3 regions of the Kitasatospora sp. GP30 genome follow, and region 3 is predicted to be linked to each of the others. Evidence: riboswitches for the same ligand, from Rfam matches in the RefSeq annotation. Region 3 holds a riboswitch; each other region holds the start of a gene.
What was found. Region 3 has a riboswitch for cyclic di-AMP ahead of P3T35_RS32170 (transglycosylase family protein). Riboswitches for the same ligand answer to the same signal wherever they lie in the genome.

Region 1: another riboswitch for cyclic di-AMP. It lies ahead of P3T35_RS34690 (M23 family metallopeptidase); the one in region 3 lies ahead of P3T35_RS32170 (transglycosylase family protein).
Region 2: another riboswitch for cyclic di-AMP. It lies ahead of P3T35_RS39730 (glycoside hydrolase family 16 protein); the one in region 3 lies ahead of P3T35_RS32170 (transglycosylase family protein).

Annotation. Positions count from the first base shown of each region.
Region 1 covers NZ_JARZAH010000043.1:33,187-37,759, reverse strand. Annotated here, with positions in the region: gene P3T35_RS34705 (TetR-like C-terminal domain-containing protein) at 22-603, opposite strand; gene P3T35_RS34700 (alpha/beta hydrolase) at 603-1,445, opposite strand; gene P3T35_RS34695 (YiaA/YiaB family inner membrane protein) at 1,549-1,836, opposite strand; cyclic di-AMP (ydaO/yuaA leader) riboswitch at 2,002-2,171, shown strand; gene P3T35_RS34690 (M23 family metallopeptidase) at 2,185-3,078, shown strand; gene P3T35_RS34685 (hypothetical protein) at 3,080-3,991, opposite strand; gene P3T35_RS34680 (GNAT family protein) at 4,035-4,573, shown strand, end outside.
Region 2 covers NZ_JARZAH010000076.1:2,218-6,790, reverse strand. Annotated here, with positions in the region: gene P3T35_RS39740 (IclR family transcriptional regulator) at 1-317, shown strand, start outside; gene P3T35_RS39735 (hypothetical protein) at 353-781, shown strand; gene P3T35_RS39730 (glycoside hydrolase family 16 protein) at 792-2,132, opposite strand; cyclic di-AMP (ydaO/yuaA leader) riboswitch at 2,135-2,268, opposite strand; gene P3T35_RS39725 (ribonuclease) at 2,564-2,959, shown strand; gene P3T35_RS39720 (class I SAM-dependent methyltransferase) at 3,075-4,136, opposite strand; gene P3T35_RS39715 (DUF1059 domain-containing protein) at 4,359-4,553, opposite strand.
Region 3 covers NZ_JARZAH010000035.1:65,388-69,960, forward strand. Annotated here, with positions in the region: gene P3T35_RS32160 (LacI family DNA-binding transcriptional regulator) at 1-777, shown strand, start outside; gene P3T35_RS32165 (hypothetical protein) at 872-1,081, opposite strand; gene P3T35_RS32170 (transglycosylase family protein) at 1,242-2,405, opposite strand; cyclic di-AMP (ydaO/yuaA leader) riboswitch at 2,413-2,557, opposite strand; gene P3T35_RS32175 (hypothetical protein) at 3,086-4,048, opposite strand; gene P3T35_RS32180 (DUF397 domain-containing protein) at 4,523-4,573, shown strand, end outside.

The DNA.
Region 1 (4,573 bases), on a different contig from region 3:
GAATCACCTTTGCTCCGGCGCTCAGTCGCTCTTCGCACCCGGCCAGTTGCGCAGGCCGTCGGTCAGCAGGGTGAGCAGCCGGTCCTGGGTCTCGGCCAGGTCCTCGCTCAGCCGGAACGCCCCGGCGATGCTCAGCGAGGCGAAGCCGTGGGCGATGGCGCGCACCGAGCGGGCCGCGTGCACCGCCTCGGAGTCGGTGATGCCGTAGTCGGCGAGGATCTCGAAGATGGTGCCGACCAGCAGGGTGGCCGCGTCCATCAGCTGCTCGTCGCCGGGCAGCGGCGCCTGCGGCAGCGCCGCGTACCGCAGCGGATAGGTCATCGCGTAGGAGTGGTAGGCCTGCATCAGCGCCGTCACCGCCGGCTCGCCGTGCTGCCCGGCGATCGCCCGGCGCAGTTCCCCGGCCAGGTCGGTGGTGACCCGGATGGCGATCAGTCGGCGCAGTCCGGCCAGTCCGCCCGGCACGTGCTTGTAGAGCGAGGGAGCGGCGACCCCGGCCCTGGCGGCGACGGCGGCCAGGGTCAGGGCGTCCGGCCCGTCCTCGTCGATCAGGGCCAGGGCGTGGTCGACCACGGCGTCCGGGTTGAGTCCGGCACGGGGCATCAGGCCACCTCCTTCAGGAACGGGAGCAGGGCGTCGGCGGTGGCCTGCGGGAACTGGGCCTGCGGGTAGTGACCGGCGCCGTCGATCATCACCTTACGGCCGTTCAGCGCGGCCACCTGACGGCCCGCCACCAGCTCCGGGTCGGGGAAGTCGGGGTCCTTGCTGCCCATCACCACCAGGGTCGGGACGTTCACCCCGGTGCTCCAGCCGATCGGCGCCGAGTCGCCGAACACCTGGCCGCGGGTGGCCTTGCGGCGGCCCGGGGTGCGCAGGTCGGCGACCAGGCCGGCGTTGTAGGCGGCGATCTCCTCGGTCACTCCGCCCGGGTAGGCCACCTTGTTCAGGTAGTAGCCCCAGACCTTGGGGAAGGCCAGCACGGCCGAGCCGAGGGTCTTGACCATGGCCTTCTCGAAGGCGGTGGCCGGGACCTTCTCGATGAAGGCGTTCATCAGCACGATCCCGGCCACCCGCTCCGGCGCGTCGGCGGCGACCCGGACCACGCTGGCACCGCAGTAGGAGTGGCCGACCAGCACGGCCTTGTCGATCTTCAGGTGGTCGAGGAGGGCGATGGCGTCCGCGGCCGCCGAGGCCGGGCTGTAGTCGTCCCAGTCGATCGAGGACTCGCCCCAGCCGCGCAGGTCCATGGTGATCACCCGGTGGCCGGCCGCGGCGAGCAGCGGGCGCAGGTGCCGGAACAGGGCCCGGTCCTGGAGCATCCCGGGGAGCAGCAGCACCGGGGCGCCGCCGCCGGTGCCCGGAGTGTCGTCGAAGGCGAGGGTGCCGCCGGGGAGTCGGAGGTACTGGGTCTGCGGGGCGGTGCTGGTGGCGTTCGTGGCGTTCATGGCGCGGGCCTCCTGACCGGGATCGGTGGGTGCCGGCTGCTGCCGACACCCACAAAGCTATGGCTAATAGCCTTAGCCGTCAACCCCTGGACGGCCAGTGGCATCAGGACTCCACCCGGAACGGATCGTGCTCGGCGAGCAGCTTCTCCAGGCGCGCCTGGTCGACCCGGTTGACCACCTCGCCCTCCTGCTGGCGGTCCCGGATCACCTTGGCCAGGGTGAACGCCGAGGTCACGGTGTAGAGCGCGCCGAGCGCGAGGAAGGCGCGCACCCATGCGCTGACCGGCAGATAGGCGATGCCGATCGCGAGTCCGCTGCCGGCAAGGGCGAAGGAGAGGATCGCCTGGACGTAGTAGGCGGACGTGGTACGCGGCTGCACCGAGGAAGTCATGTGTGAAGGATCGCCAACTCCGGTGCGCGGCACCTGAGTACGCGTACTCAGTTCGGCACTCAGCGTGAGGGGCGGTCAATCCCACGGGGGCGGCTTGGAATCAGGAGCTCCTAGGATTAACGTTTGATAACGCAGCGCGGTCGGAAACGCCGTACCCTGACGGCACCGTGCGCGTCGCCTAATCCGCAGGCCTGCCTCAACCGCAGGTCGGGAGCCGGGGAACCACCGTTCCTTGGGGTGAATCGGAGCGATCCCGGCCACGGCCGGGGCCGCTCGGTAGGAGACCTTCCGCTCCGAACCCGTCAGCTAACCCGGTAGGCGCGAGGGAAGGAAAGGAGCGCGCCCCCCGTGGCGTTGACGCACACCCCGCATGGCAACAGCGGCCTGCTCGACCACCCCGACGCGCCCGACGACACCGCCCGCCACCGGCTGCCCAAGCAGACCCGCACCAGCGCCCCGGTGCTCGGAGTCACCGCGATGGCCGCCGCCCTCGGCGCCACCGGCTTCACCGCCACCGCCGCCGCGGCCGCCGCCCCGACGAGCGCCGCGCCCGCGGTGAGCGCGCCCGACCAGGCGGACCCCGGGCTGGCGCTGGCCGCCCGCATCCAGCAGCAGGCCGACGGCGCCCCGGGCGCCGAGGACGGCGAGGACGCCGACCAGCTGACGGCCGGCCAGGGCGCTGCCCACCAGGAGAGCGCCCGGCAGGAGGCGGCCCGGTTGGCCGCCGCGCAGGAGGCAGCCGCCAAGCGGGCCGCCCAGCAGGCGGCCGCCACCGAGCAGGCCACCCGCACCGAGCAGCCGGCGGCTCCCGCCGAGGCCTCCGAAGCCGCCATGGCCGCACCCGCCGAGCAGCCGGCCGCCGTCTCCCCGCTGCCCGGCTACACCGTCGACACCCCGGCCGCCACCCCTTGGGTGCAGCTGCGCACCGGCGTCGAGATCTCCGCGCCCGCCCACACGCCGGTGCGCGCGATCACCGCCGGCGCCGTCAGCTCGGCCGGCTGGTCCGGCCGCTACGGCTACCGGGTGATCCAGACCCTGCCGGACGGCACCGAGCTCTGGTACTGCCACCTCGCCTCGATCTCCGCCACCGGCGGGGAGCTGGCCCCGGGCGCCGTGCTCGGCCAGGTCGGCGCCACCGGCAGCCGCGCCACCGGCCCGCGCCTGCACCTGGAGGTCCGCCCGGGCGGCGGCGCCCCGGACGACGCGCTGGCCTGGCTGCAGGCGCACGGGGTCACCGACTAGCTCACTCGCCTTCGGCGGTGCCGTCCCACTGCCCGATGTCCGGCAGCTCCACCAGGCCGCGCTTGACGATGTACTGGTCCACCTCGGCGGCGCCCGGCTCGGGCGCCAGGTCCTGATACTCCGTCAGCAGCAGCTCCGGCAGCCCGGGAACCGTCCACTGCCCGAGCAGCCGCACCGCCTCGGCCTGCACCGCCGCCTCGAACTCGGGGAGGTCGCCGGCCAGTTCGGCGGGCATCGGGAGGCCAAGGGCGGTCAGATCGGCCAGGTTGCGGTAGCTGCGCTGCTTCAGGTGGTCCTCCACCAGCAGCCGGGCGCCGTCGGTGGCCATGCCGATCGACAGCAGCACGCCCTCGGTCCAGCCGTCCACGCCCTCCGGCTGCTCCAGCTCCGTGAGTTCGGCGAGCACCGCGATCCGGTCGTGCGGATCGAGCACCCGGAACCAGTCCAGCCAGGCCCGCACCGCGTTCTCGTCGGCGGTGTCCACCCCGGCGGCGCGCAGCAGCAGGGTGTACAGCCGGGGCCAGGTCAGCAGGTGCGGCTGGCGCAGCAGCCCGGCCAGCAGCTCGCCCTGCCACTCGGCCTCCTCGTGCAGCCGCTGCTGCCGCTTGGCGTTCAACCGCCGGGCCGCCCGCTGGTGGTCGATCAGCAGTCGGACGGCGGCGCCGTAGGCCAGCGGGTCCTCGTCCGGGGCGGGCTGCACATACAGGTGGATCCGCTCGTAGAGCAGCTCCTGCACCAGCGCGGAGGTGAGCTCGGGGAAGCCGTCGTACATCCGGGCGTCACCCAGTTCGAGCAGCGCCAGGACCGCGTTCAGCGGACCCTCCGGCACTGGGTCGAGACCCTGCTCGGCAGCCCAACGCAGCAGCTCAGCGGTGTGCGGCCGGGGTGCCAGCCGCAGGTTCTCGTCGTCCATGACCGGTACGGTAACCGCTTCGGCGGGCACTACCGTACGTGCCATGCACCCCGTCCTGCTCACCGGGCCACGGCTCACCATCCGTGAGTTCCACCATGTGCCGCGCGACATCGACGCGTTGCACGCGATCTTCGGCGATCCGGAGACCGCCCGCTACCTCTCGTTCGAGCCGCGCGACCGGGAGGACTGCGCCGACCAGGTCGCGCTCTACCTGGACGAGGCGGAGAAGCAGCCGCGCACCGTCTTCCGGATGGCCGCCACCCTGACCGAGGACGGCGAGGACGCCGTGCCGCTCGGCAACGCGGTGCTCGGCATCGAGGGAACCGAGGCGCAGCGCGCGGCGTTCATCGGGTACGCGCTGCGGCGGGACGCCTGGGGGCTCGGGTACGCCACCGAGATCGCCCGGATGCTGTGCGACTTCGCCTTCGGCGAGCTCGGGCTGCACCGGCTGGCCGCCCGTCTGGATCCGGCCAACCTCGCGTCGGCCCGGGTGCTGCGCAAGGTCGGCTTCCAGCTGGAGGGCCGGATCCGCGACGACCTCCACCTGCGCGGCGAGTGGCACGACGCGCTGCAGTACTCGCT
Region 2 (4,573 bases), on a different contig from region 3:
CCGAGACGGAGGCCCGCACCGTGCTCGGCAGCCAACCGCTGCCCGCGCACACCGAGTTCACCGTCACCGACCGGGACGAGCTGTTCGCGCAGCTGGCCCAGGCCCGCGAGGTCGGCTATGTGATCGACGACCAGGAGCAGGAGATCGGGGTGCGCTGCATCGCGGTGGCGGTGCCGGGCGCGCCGACTCCGACGGCGCTGTCGGTGTCCGGTCCGGAGGCCAGGATCCGGGCGCTGGAGGAGCAGAGCGGGGGCGAGCCACTGGTCAGCGTGATGCAGGGAATCGCCGAACGCCTCGGCAGCGTGCTCGCGCCCTGACGCTTCGAATAGTCGTGGTGGCCTAGAGTGACGCCATGCGCTCGCTGCTCGTGCCCCTGCTCAGCGCCGCCGTGCTGGCCGGCCACCCCGCCGATCTCATGGTGGTGCCGCTCGACCCGGATCCGGCCCCGCCCGGCGGCACCACCACGGTTCGCGCCCTCCTGGCCAACAACGGGCCCGATGTAGCCGGGAAGTTCACCGTGACGGTCCGGCTGCCCGCCCGGACCCATGCCGTCGGGCCGTACTTCCCGACCGACTGCACCCCCGACCTCCTTGGCACCGTGGTCCGTTGCAGCTTCCCGGCCGGGCTCGGGGCGCTGCGGTCGGCGACCGCGCTGGTGCCGATCCGGATTTCCGACGGCGCGTCAGGAACCCTCACCGGCGGGCGGGTTGAGGTGCAGAGCGCGAACGACCCGGACCACTCGAACGACACGGGGTCGTTCGTGGTCCGGGTCGTCCGGTAACCGGCCGGCGTCAGCGGTAGACGCGCACGTAGTCGGCCGCCATGGTGATCGGGGTCGAAGTCGACGGCGCGGGGTGGTACTTGCCCGCACTGACGGACAGGTCCAGGATCAGGCTGGCCGACCAGTTCTGGCCGACGCCCTTGCCGTCGGAGAAGACCTTGACGCCGTTGACGTACCAGTCGACCGAGTTGGCGCCGTAGTAGGTGCCGACGGTCACCCACGCGCCCGGCTTGATCGCGTTGGCGTCCCTGAACCCCATGTAGGCGGTGTTGACGTGGTTGGTCAGCTCCAGCACGTTCGGGTTGTCGGGGTGGTACTCGAAGGAGTCGATCTCACCGTGGCTGGTCCCCAGCGCGGTGTTGCCGTTCTCCCAGGTCCAGAACGACGCCCAGGCGCCCTGCTGGGTCGGCAGCTGCACCCGGGTCTCGGCGTAGTCGCCGGTGTGCACCTGGAAGTTCTGCGGGGACTTCTGGGTGGTGAGCAGACCGGTGTTCCAGGCCTTGTCGCCGTTCTCCAGGACCTTGGTGCTGGGCGTGGCGGTGAAGGTGGCGTCGCCGTTGGCGATGGTGACCGCGGACGGGTCGAGCCAGTCGAGCTTGTTGTCGTTGGGGTTGTGGGTGCCGTAGTGGTAGGCGCCGCTGGTGGTGTCGTTCCAGCGGTTGGTGTCCACGCTGCTGCCGTTGAACTCGTCCGACCAGGCCAGCGACTTGCCGGCGATCGGCGAGGCCGGGGCCGAGGGGGACGGAGGCGTGGACGGGACGGGAGTGGGGGCCGGGGTGGGCGTGGAGCCGGGCGCCGGGGCCGGCGCGGGCTTGGGCGCCGGGGCCGGGGCCGGGGTCGGCGCGGGCTTGGGCGCCGGGGTCGGCGTCGGCTTGGGTGCGGGAGTCGGGGCCGGCGCGGGCTTGGGCGCCGGGGTCGGCGCCGGGGCGGTCTTGGCAACGGTGAGCTGCTTGCTCGCCAGGTTGTGCCAGGCACCGGCCTGGTCCTGGTAGTAGCCGAAGACGGTGTAGCTGCCGATCGGGAAGCTGCGGGCGCCGGTGGTCATCGAGACCCCGCCCGGGCAGAGCTGCACATTGCTGTGCGAGCCGGGGAAGTCGAGGTTGTGGCCGGCCGCGTCGCGCACGCCGACGCCGAGCTTCTTCACGGTGAAGCAGGAGCTGGAGTGCACGGTCAGGTCGGCGGTGACGTTGGCGTTGGTGGCGGCGCTGGTCGGGGTCAGGCGGTCCTGGGTGACGGTCGGCGCGGCGGCAGGGCTGGCCCAGGCGTTGACCTGGCCGACCATCGGCACGGCGAGCAGACCCAGGGCGCCGGCGACGATGCCGAGGCGGGCTGGGGTGGCGGCAGGGATCACGGCAGTTCCTCGTGCGACGCCTGCGGAGTTAGCTGTCGGGTTCGGGCCGCACTGTGCCCGGCCGTCGCTCGCGGGAGCGGACGGCCTCACCCCTAGCCGCGGCGCACCCCGCACACCACTTGGGCGTGCGAGCAGAGTCGCGGCACTACTGGGTCCCCCGCTCCTGCCCATGGCGATGCTGTGGTCACCGCCGTCGGGCAGGCAGGACTCGGCGTCCCGACGATGGATCCGCCGGAGTCGGCGAACGCGTGCAGGCTAGGCAGATGATGTGATCATTAACAATGTTTAAGAAGTGTCGCAAGGGTCACACCGACCCCTGCCGCCCCCGTCGGCGACGCCCACAAGTAGCCTGCGCAGCAGGCAAGTTACGTGGACATGAAGTCTTGCGCGACACCTTCCCAGGAAGCTCCCAGGACTCCAGACTGCTGCACATGCAGACTCTTCTACGCGCGTTGAAGTCGCGTACCGCGTCCGTGCTGACCGTCGGCCTGCTCACCCTGGCCCCCACCGTTCTCGTCGCCACCGACGCCCACGCCGATGTGAGCGGCAACATCTGCCAGAGCGCCCTCCCCCAGCAGGCCGACGACACTCTGAACGAGATCGCCAACGGCGGCCCGTTCCCGTACTCCCAGGACGGCGTGGTCTTCCAGAACCGCGAGGGCGTCCTGCCGGCCCAGTCCTACGGCTACTACCACGAGTACACCGTGGTCACCCCGGGCATCTCCACCCGCGGTGCCCGCAGAATCATCACCGGCGAGGGTGACCAGGAGGACTACTACACCTCCGACCACTACTCCACGTTCTACCTGATCGACTTCACCTGCTGATCACCTGCTGACCGGGCTACGGCACGGTCCAGCCCCTCCCGAGGCGGTTCGGGAGGGGCTGGACCGCTCGTACGGCCACCTGCTCGCGGTGTACACCCGGTCCCCCTGGCTCCGGCTACCTGCTCGCGGCGTACACACGGTTCACCGGACTCTCGGCGGCGAGCCTCCAGTGATGCAGCCCGGCGTCGTCGGCGAGGTGCCGCATGACATCCTCACCGGCGTGGTTGCCCAGTGCCGTCGGCCCCTGCTGGGCCAGCGCCGAGGGCAGGCAGACCGCGACGGAGGCAGCGGTCAGCGCCCGGCCGATCGGATTGGCGTTGGCCGTGACGTCCGCGGAGGCGTTGGGCTCGACGATCATGCAGCTCCCGCCGTCGGCCAGGACCTGCTCGGCGTGGCGCAGAGCCGCGCCCGGGTCGCCCATGTCGTGCAGGCAGTCGAAGAAGGTGATCAGGTCATATCCGCTGCCTGGGAAGTCCTGGGCCGTAGCCACCTGGAAGTCGACCCGTTCAGCGAGGCGCTGCTCGGCGGCGATCGCCCGCGCCGCCTCGATCGACGGCTGGTGGAAGTCGAAGCCGTGGAACCGCGACCGGGGATAGGCGCGCGCCATCAGCAGCGTCGAGTAGCCGTAGCCGCAGCCCACGTCGGCCACCCGGCCGCCGTTCCGCAGCTTCCGCTCGGTGCCGTTCATCGCCGGGATCCACTCCGGCACCAGTGCGCCCGCGTAACCGGGACGGAAGAACTTGGCGGTACCGGAGAACAGCGCGCTGCTGTGCTGCTCCCAACCGACCCCGCTCCCGGTGCGGAACGCCTCCAGCAGCGAGTCCTCGGTCGCGTACAGCGCCTGCAGGAGCGTGAAGAATCCGCCGGCATAGGTCGGGACCTCCGGGTAGGCGAGCACTGCGGCGTGCGCGTCCGGGAGCAGGTAGGTGTCGTTCGCCGCGTCGTACTCCACGTACTCCCCGGCCACCTGGGCGGCCAGCCACTCGCGCACGTAGCGCTCCTGGAGACCGGTCAGCTCCGCCAGCCGGGCGCTGGTCATCGGACCGGCGCCGGCCATCGCGGTGTAGAGCCCGAGCCGGTCGCCAAGCGCGGTGCAGAGCCCTGCGACGGCCGCCCCGGCATCCGTGACGACCCGCACCAGGAACTCCATCGCCTGGTCCTCCTCGGCGGAATTCATCGCGCCGCCCCTGGCGTCCTCGGCCACTGTGACCACCTCCTCGGCGCACCTCCAGTCCAGCAGACCCGTACCGCCCCGGCCATACGGAAGCTCCCGCAGGACTCCGGTAGGACTCCTGTAGGCGGCGGGGGCGGCTCGACGGATGTCCAGGCATGGACGAACGCATGTCCAGGCATGGACGTGTGTTCACGTGTGCCCGTGTTCAGGCATGCCTGTCCGGGTTCAGGTGTGCTGGAGCACCAGCTCGTCCTTGAGCGTCGCGCGGATCTGGTCGCGCAGCTCCTTGCTTTCCTGGTGTCCGTGCACCGAGACCGCGTGCTCGGCGGCGGCACGGACCACCTCTTCCTCCTCGCCGGTGATGCACAGCGTGCAGTTGCTCTCGCTGGGGAACTCTCGACAGTCGGCGACCTTGCGCATGGTGGACCTCCCGACCCGGC
Region 3 (4,573 bases):
CAGGTGCTCAGCCGGCACGGCTACACCCCGGTGCTCTGCACCCAGACCCCCGGCGGCTCCACCGAGGACGAACTGGTCGAGATGCTGGTGGACCGCCAGGTCGCGGGCATCGTCTTCGTCTCCGGGCTGCATGCCGACACCACCGCCGACCACGACCGGTACGCCAAACTGACGGGCCGCCAGGTGCCGTTCGTGCTGATCAACGGCTACAGCGAGAAGATCGCCGCGCCGTTCATCTCGCCGGACGACCGGGCCGCGATGTGGATGGCGGTGCAGCACCTGGCCGAGCTCGGACACGAGCGGATCGGCCTGGCGGTCGGGCAGCGCCGCTTCGTGCCGGTGCAGCGCAAGATCGAGGGCTTCACCGCCGCGATGCGGTCGGTGCTCGGGGTCGCCGCCGAGGAGGCCGAGCAGCTGGTGCACTCCACCCTGTTCAGCGTGGAGGGCGGGCACGCGGCCGCCGGCGCGCTGCTCGACCAGGGCTGCACCGCGATCGTCTGCGGCAGCGACATGATGGCGCTGGGCGCGATCCGGGCGGTGCGCCAGCGCGGGCTGAGCGTGCCGGGGGACGTCTCGGTGGTGGGATTCGACGATTCGCCGCTGATCGCCTTCACCGAGCCGCCGCTCACCACCATCCGCCAGCCGGTGGAGGCGATGGCCACCGCCGCGGTGGACGCGCTCCTCGAGGAGGTCGGCGGCCAGTCCACCCAGCGGACCGAGTTCATGTTCCAGCCGGAGCTGGTCATGCGCGGCTCCACCGGAGCCCGGCCGCGATAAGAGTCCATCTCAGCGCCGCTCAGCGGGTGCCGCCGGCCCTTCGGGGTCGGCGGCACTTCGCGTTTCGCGGGCGGCCGGTCAGCTGGTCGGCCGGTCAGCCGCTCTCGGCGTCGCTGCGCCGCTCGTGGGTGAACCGGCCGGCATCGTCGGCCTCGCCGGTGCGGGCCTCGGTGCGCCGGGAGCGCGCCAGGTAGTCACGGACGATCAGTTCGACCGCGTCCTGCGGGTTGCCGGCGCCGCTGAGCATCATCACGTCGATGGCCAGATCGGCGTCCAGGCTGACGGTCACCTTGGGCTTGGGCACGGGTTCTCCTCGGGTCTGCCGGAGCCCTCAGCATGCCCTGTGGCGCCGTACCCGGCCAGGGCCCGACCGGGGAACGGCCGAGGGCCGCCCCACGTGCGGGAGGCGGCCCTCGGCTGCTTTCGGTGCGCGGCGGCTCAGCGCCTGCCGCTGGTGCGGCGGGTCAGACCCGGCCGGCGAAGTCCGGGGTGTAGTTCGAGATGGTCTCGAACTTCACGCCGGCGCTCGGGTTGGCGGCCTCCACGAACTTGCCGCCGCCCACGTACAGGCCCACGTGGTAGACACCGGAGGCGGTGCCGTTGCTGGACCAGAAGAGCAGGTCGCCCGGCTGCAGGCTGTCCAGCGACACCCGGGTGGAGGCGGCGGCCTGGTCGGCGGCGATGCGCGGGATGGAGACGCCGGCCTGGGCCATCGCGGCCTGGGTCAGGCCGGAGCAGTCCCAACCGCCGTTGCTGCTGCCGCCCCAGACGTAGGCCTGGCCGACCTTGGACTCCGCGAAGCTGATCGCGGCGGCGAAGGCACCGGTGGCGCTCTGGGCGCTGGTGGAACTGCTCTGCAGGCTGGTGGTGCGGGCCGGGACCGAAGCCGGGGCCGGGGTGGCGGCGTCCGAGGAGTCGTCAGCGTTCTTGGCGGGCGCCGCGGGGGTGGCCACGGCGACCGTGCCCAGCTCGAGCTTCTCGCCCGGGTAGATCCAGTTCGGGCCCTGGGTCAGCACCGACTTGTTGAGGTCGTAGAGCTTCTGCCAGCCGCCGTCCACGTTGTGCTTCTGGGCGATGGTGGACAGCCAGTCGCCGGGCACCACGGTGTAGGTCTGGTGGTCGGCGTGCTGCGCCGGGGCGGCCTGCGGCGCCGGAGCCTGCTGCTGCGCGGGGGCGGCCGGGGCGGCCGGGGCGGCCGGGGCCGGGGTGCTGCTGGTGCTGCCCGCGCTGGTGTCGACCTGCGCCGGGGCGCCGCCGGCGGTCAGGCCCGCCTGGATGGAGCAGACCGGCCAGGCGCCGGGGCCCTGGTCGGCGAGCACCTTCTCGGCGACGGCGATCTGCTGGTCCTTGGTGGCCAGGTTGGCCTGCGGGGCGTACTGGGTGCCGCCGTAGGCCGCCCAGGTGGAGGAGGTGAACTGCAGGCCGCCGTAGAAGCCGTTGCCGGTGTTGATGCTCCAGTTGTTGGTGCTCTCGCAGGCAGCGACCTTGTCCCAGACCGAGACCGGCGCGGCGGAGGCGGTGGTGGCGGTGATGCACGGCAGGGCCAGGCCCAGGCCGAGCAGGCCGGTGGCGGCAATCGCGCGCTTGGCGTTGCGGGACGGACGGTTCGTGCCAGTCGTGGGCAGCATGAAGACGCGTTCCTCTCCTACGCCTACGAGGTGAGCTGTCGGATTCGGGCTGGAGTTGCCCGGCCGTGCGTGCACGGCTTCACCCCAAGCCCCGGTCTCCCGGGGCGGCTTACCTGGGTCCCCCGCTCCTGCCGTGGTTGCGTTTTCGCGCCGCCAGCAGGGTCGGTGGCAGGACTCGGCGTCCGGTCTGCTGGGTCCGTGTGACCACGAACGGGGAGCACGTTAGACAGACATAAGAAGGAATCGCAAACAGCTGTGAGTGACATCACACAGTGTTCACTCGACCTTCAAGATCGCCATGTGGCGGTAGCTGATGGGGCGTTGGGTCGCGGACCGGCAACTGGGTTGTTCGCCAGCGAAGTTGCCGCCCTTTCAGGCTGATGGGCCATTCAAAATCCGAGGCCCTCGCGGGAGGCTTTCCCGGCAACTTCCAAGGGACTTGAAGGTGCTCTGACAGGTACTCGTTACCAATTCGAGACCGGTGGCCTGACGGGGTGCTAGAAGGGTCAAAACGGACAGATGTGGGCAGATTGACGAACCCTGTGAAGGCATGGCCCCGAACTGAGCCCCTGCCAGCGGAGACCAGCGGAGGCCGGTGGGCGTCGGTGGGTGTCCGTGCATGTGAAAGGCCCCGCCCGCGTCCCAGGGGACGCGAACGGGGCCGGCCGGACTGCGGGGGCTCAGGCCTCCTCGGAAGCCTCTCCAGCGGCCTGTGCGGGGAGCCGCGGGCCCTCCGCGACCGGCTCGGGCTCGGCGGGCTCGGGCAGCGCGGCCAGGTACACCGAGGCGATCAGCTGACCGACCGTCGGGTAGGCGCCGATCGGCGCGGCGCTCGGGCAGCCGGTCTCCTCGGCGGCGGCCAGCAGCGCCTCGCCGCTCACCTCCGGGCCGATCACCAGCGGGGCCAGGGCGGGCCGCTGCGAGCCGGTGGCCCGCAGGTGCTCGACGGCGCCGGCCACCGAGCCGGGCACGTCCAGGGCGGCGGCCACCACCGGCACCGCCAGCCGGGCCGCGAGCAGCACGCCGGTGACGCCGGCCGCCGCGGCGGCCTCCTCGCCGCCCACCGTGGTCAGCACCACGCCGTCGGCGGCCGTGGCGATGGCGAACAGGCGGGCACGGTCGGCGCGGGCCAGACCGGCCTCGGAGAGCCGCACGTGCACCGCCTCGGCCAGCAGCGGGTGCGGGCCGAGCGGCTCGGTCACCTGCGCCCCGGTCTCGGCGGCGAGCTGGTGCAGCCCGGCCAGGAAGTCATGGGGTCCGGTGGCGAGCGGCACCAGCACCGGGGCGGGCAGGCCCAGCTCGGCGGCCCGGGCCACCAGGTCGGCGACGGTGGGGGCGGTGTGGCCCGGCTGCGTTTGGGGAGCGTCCTGCTCGTCCCGCTCCTCCTGGGCCGCCGGCTCGGCGGCCGTGGTCGGCAGCCAGCCGGCCAGCATTTCGATGCCGGGCTGTTCGCCGCGGATCACCGAGATCAGCTCGTCCACCACCGCCACCGCCTCGGGCGTCGCCTCGGCCGGCACCGCGAGGACCAGCGGCGCCGCGCCGACCGGGACCTCGGGGCGCTCGGGACGGCGGTGGCGCCCCCGTGCTCGGGAGCCTGGCGTGCGGACGGGCAGTTGTGCGCCCGGGATGGCTGCAGTGCTCATGGCGCAGAATCGTAGGACATACGCGTGATCAGTCCGCATCGGGCTGCCGGTCGATTGCCCGCCGCCCGGCTCCGCTCCGCCGATGGCAAGGCCCGGCGTCCGGAAAACCGGCCTCTCGTTCCATTGATGTGACGGAGTGTGAGGGTTCGGATGCGAACTCGACCGTGGAATGGGCCTGTCAATGGCTGAACCGGTCAGAGAGTCGTGGACGTCCCCTGACACGGGGTGACGATCGAAGAGCTGAATCACCCTCAAATGTCCAGTTCTGTCTGGCGGATTGTGTCGGTTTGGCGAGGGTTTGTCACATCAAGTTCCTGACGGTGCACGCGCAAAATCGCATGCCGATGCACGTGCATTAGCGTTATCATCACGACAAGTAAGGCATTCGCCCTGCCCGTACGAGCCGGAGGCGGCCGGCGGCCGGAGCGGTCGGGCGCCGAGCGCTATGAGCACTCCAGCTCTTGGGAGAATTCGATGCACCACACGTACAACGGCATGCCCGCGGCAGACCTCGAAGGCGTGGTC